2 regions of the Bacillus sp. ABA4_010 genome follow, and region 2 is predicted to be linked to the other one. Evidence: predicted binding sites of a transcription regulator. Region 2 holds the regulator's gene; the other holds the start of a gene.
The links. The regulator Rex, encoded in region 2, represses fermentation and respiration genes when NADH is low (regulators of the CRP and FNR family bind a similar motif). The targets are predictions, from matches to a motif close to TTGTGAAATATTTCACAA.
Positions count from the first base shown of each region.

Region 1: the regulator Rex is predicted to act here: its motif matches at 766-783, upstream of ACXAEO_RS20540 (AtpZ/AtpI family protein).

Region 1 is NZ_JBSWUN010000004.1:185,350-187,550, forward strand. Features, by position in the region: gene wecB (non-hydrolyzing UDP-N-acetylglucosamine 2-epimerase) at 1-634, shown strand, start outside; gene ACXAEO_RS20540 (AtpZ/AtpI family protein) at 993-1,214, shown strand; gene ACXAEO_RS20545 (ATP synthase subunit I) at 1,220-1,591, shown strand; gene atpB (F0F1 ATP synthase subunit A) at 1,610-2,201, shown strand, end outside.
Region 2 is NZ_JBSWUN010000003.1:3,729,686-3,731,886, reverse strand. Features, by position in the region: gene moaC (cyclic pyranopterin monophosphate synthase MoaC) at 104-589, shown strand; gene ACXAEO_RS19605 (redox-sensing transcriptional repressor Rex) at 623-1,264, shown strand; gene tatA (twin-arginine translocase TatA/TatE family subunit) at 1,299-1,469, shown strand; gene tatC (twin-arginine translocase subunit TatC) at 1,482-2,201, shown strand, end outside.

The DNA.
Region 1 (2,201 bases), on a different contig from region 2:
TACGGGGAACACGGCAATTGATGCATTAAATACAACTGTTCGTGAAGAGTATACGCATCCCGTTTTGGAGAAGGTCGGAGACGATCGTTTAATTTTGCTGACAGCACATCGACGTGAAAACCTTGGTGAGCCTATGCGAAATATGTTCCGGGCTGTGAAGAGAATCGTTGAAGAGCATGATGATGTTCAAGTTGTTTATCCAGTTCATTTGAATCCAGTTGTACGAGAGTTGGCAGATGAAGTGTTGGGCGAAGACAGTCGCATTCATTTGATTGAACCACTAGATGTTATTGATTTTCATAACTTTGCTTCAAGATCTTACTTGATTTTAACGGATTCCGGTGGTGTACAGGAAGAAGCTCCTTCGCTTGGTGTGCCGGTGCTCGTTCTGCGTGATACAACAGAGCGCCCAGAAGGAATTGAGGCTGGAACATTAAAGCTCGCAGGAACGGAAGAGCAGCATATTTATAAGCTGGCGAAGGAATTGTTAACCGACAAAGACGCTTACGAGCGTATGGCGAAGGCATCCAACCCTTATGGGGACGGGCTCGCTTCTAAACGTATTGCTGATGCAATCAGTTTTTACTTTAAGCGTACACAAGAACGTCCGGAAGTCTTCAATCCATTATCTTAATGAAAACACCCCTCACATGATGGCGAAAAGCGTTTCATCTGAGGGGTGTTTTTTTTAGGGGAAATGTTGAATGCTATCATACTATAGTTTTTACTATGTACACATTGTAAATGTGTACATTTCTTGACAAAATGTGAAGTTTTCCACGTAACGCATTGACATTACATAGAGCCTATTGTATGCTAACAGGGGATATAAATGGTAAGGTTTTCAAACGAGGAAACAACTGAAAAATATCCTTTTTTTTCGACAAAAATCGACCTTTTTAAGGTGGGAACAGCTTGCCTTTCTATGCATATACATAAAGTAGAAAGCAGTTAAACACTCCTTATATACCTTGAAAAGCGGAGGGATTTCCATGAGTCGAAAATCACGCCATCCATTTCGTTCTATGGCGTTAATGTCCATCATACTTTCACAACTAGCAGGTTCCATTTTAGTCGGCTTATTCTTTGGAAAATGGCTGGATAGTAAAACTGGAACTGAACCACTCTTTTTAATTATTGGTCTTCTTATGGGACTTGGAGCAGGGGTTTTTGCCATGCTGCGTTCAGTCCACCAATTTTTCTCGGGAGAATAACTTCTATGCAAGATTTGCAGCAAATGTTTCCGCGCCTTCGATCATACATATTTTTTTTACTCGCACTTTTCGTATTAGGGTGGGGGTTTACCGGGTATCAGTCTGTGTTTTTAGGACTTATATTAGGTACAGTTTTCAGTTTGTATAACTTATGGACACTCGTTCGAAGAGAAAAACAGTTCGGACAGGCAATTGAACAAGGGCGGAAAGTAAAATCAGTAGGGACTTTCACAAGGTTTGCTACCGCAGCATTAGGGGTTATCATTGCGATGCGATATCCCGAACAGGTTCATCTAGTTGGATTTATCATGGGATTAATGACATTTTACTATGTCGTTATAATAGATTTCATAGTCCAAAGCATCCGTTATAGATAGGAAGAGAGGTGAAAACAGTTGGGTCACGGAGCGCCAATTGTAGAATTTTTAGGTCTTACATTTAACCTTGCGAACATGTTAATGATTACAGTAGCTTCATTAATTGTGTTCCTTATCGCAGTCTTTGCTACTCGTCGTCTTGCGATGAACCCTACCGGTATGCAAAACTTTATGGAATGGGTTTTGGATTTCGTTAAAGGTCTCATCAACAGTACGATGGATTGGAAAACAGGAGGCCGCTTTTTAACTTTAGGAGTAGCACTTCTAATGTACATTTTCGTTTCCAATATGTTGGGATTACCGTTTTCGGTCATTGTAAATCATGAGTTATGGTGGAAGTCACCAACTGCTGATCCAGCCATCACGTTAACGCTTGCTGCGATGGTAGTAGTGTTAACACATTATTATGGCATCAAAATGAAAGGGGCAGCAGAATACGGCCGAGACTTTTTTAGACCGATGCCTTTCTTATTTCCGCTGAAGATTATTGAAGAGTTTGCCAATACATTAACTCTCGGTCTTCGTCTTTTCGGTAATATCTATGCTGGTGAAATTTTATTAGGCTTGTTAGCAGGTCTTGCAACAACCGGAGTTCTTGGTGCCGTCGGAG
Region 2 (2,201 bases):
ATTTTTATCCAGATTGCTACCTATTAGTGTGTATGAAATGCAGGGAGCATAAGAGACAGATGGATGAAAATAGTGTATAGTCATAAATAGAGGAGGAGAAGATGTGAGTTTGACGCATTTTAACGATCAAGGTAGAGCGAAGATGGTTGACATCTCGGAAAAGCTTGAAACGTTCCGCACAGCTGTTGCGGTTTCCAGTGTAGAAGTGAATGAAGAAATCTATCAAAAAATAGAGAAGCGAGAGATTGGAAAAGGAGATGTGTTAGCGGTTTCACAAGTCGCTGGAATTATGGCGGCTAAGAAAACGGCTGATGTCATACCGATGTGTCACCCTATTGCCTTAAAAGGGGTAGACATTTCTTTTTCATGGAGTCAAAAAGGAGCAAATTATTTACTAAATATTCAAGTAGAGGTCAAAACTAAAGGAAGTACAGGAGTCGAGATGGAAGCGTTAACTGCTGCTTCTATATGTGCGCTGACGGTTTACGATATGTGCAAAGCGATTGATAAAGCCATGGTAATCGGACCTACATATTTAGTAGAAAAAACAGGTGGGAAGAACGGAGATTTTAAGAGAGAGAATTTATAATATATACAGGCTTTTGGATTGTGGGAGGGAACCATGAATACTGAGCAATTAAAAATACCACAAGCAACTGCGAAGCGATTGCCTCTTTATTATCGCTTTTTGAAAAACTTGCATTCTTCAGGAAAACAACGTGTTTCTTCAGCTGAATTAAGCGAGGCTGTTAAAGTGGACTCAGCAACCATTCGTAGAGATTTTTCTTATTTTGGAGCACTTGGCAAAAAAGGTTATGGCTATAATGTCAATTATTTGCTATCCTTTTTTAGGAAAACGTTAGATCAAGACGAAGTCACGAAAGTAGCCCTCATTGGAGTGGGAAACTTAGGAACCGCCTTTTTAAATTATAATTTCATTAAGAACAATAATACGAAAATTGAATTTGCTTTTGATGTTGAAAAAAATAAAGTAGGCACAAATGTAGGTGGAGTACCCATTTATCATCTAGATGATTTAGAGGAGAAAATTACGGGAGAGATTTCAGTTGCAATTTTAACGGTGCCAGCAAGTGCAGCGCAACAAATTACAGACCGCTTAGTTAAAAGTGGAATTAAAGGAATCTTGAATTTTACGCCAGCTCGTATTAGTGTACCAGACTCTATTCGCATCCATCACATTGATTTGGCAGTGGAACTTCAATCACTTGTGTATTTCTTAAAGAACTATCCGCAGGATCTTTAAACAGGTTAATTAAGATGAGAGGAGACAGGTATTTATGGGTTTAGGATTTGGTAGCTTTTTATTAATTGCCCTTGTCGCATTGCTTATTTTTGGACCAAAGAAATTACCTGAGCTTGGAAAAGCAGCAGGTCATACGCTAAAAGAATTTAAAGATGCAACTAAGGGATTAGCAGATGATGATGACGATAAGCGCAGCGAAAAGTAAGGAATGAGTGTTATGACGGAACAAGAAATGTCTGTGTATGATCATATTGGAGAGCTGCGAAAGCGGGTAATCATTACGATTGTCTTTTTTTTAGCGGCTACCATTGGATCATTTTTCTTAGTAAAGCCGATTATTTTATATTTGCAACAGGCAGATGAAGCGAAGGAATTAACGATGAATGCCTTTCGGCTGACTGATCCAATTAAAATCTATATGCAGTTTGCTTTTATCATCGGATGTATTTTATCTTCGCCCATTGCTTTGTATCAACTATGGGCCTTTATCAGTCCAGGTCTTTATGAAAAAGAACGAAAAGTGACTTTAAGCTATATTCCCGCTTCATTGTTTTTGTTTTTAGGGGGCATTTCATTTGCTTATTTTATCTTGTTTCCATTTGTCGTTCATTTCATGACAGGGCTGGCGAATGATTTAAACATTCAACAAGTTATTGGCATTAATGAATATTTTCAGTTTTTGCTGAAGCTGGTTCTGCCGTTCGGTTTATTGTTTCAGCTTCCTGTTATTGTTATGTTTTTAACAAGGCTAGGGATTGTGACACCGATGTTTTTAGCGAATGTGAGAAGGTATGCCTACTTTTTCCTATTGGTCATTGCTGCGTTCATTACGCCGCCTGACATTATTTCTCATCTAATGGTCACAGTGCCGTTACTGCTTCTTTATGAAATTAGTATTATCATCTCAAAATCTGCTTACCGTAAAGTATTGAAAGCT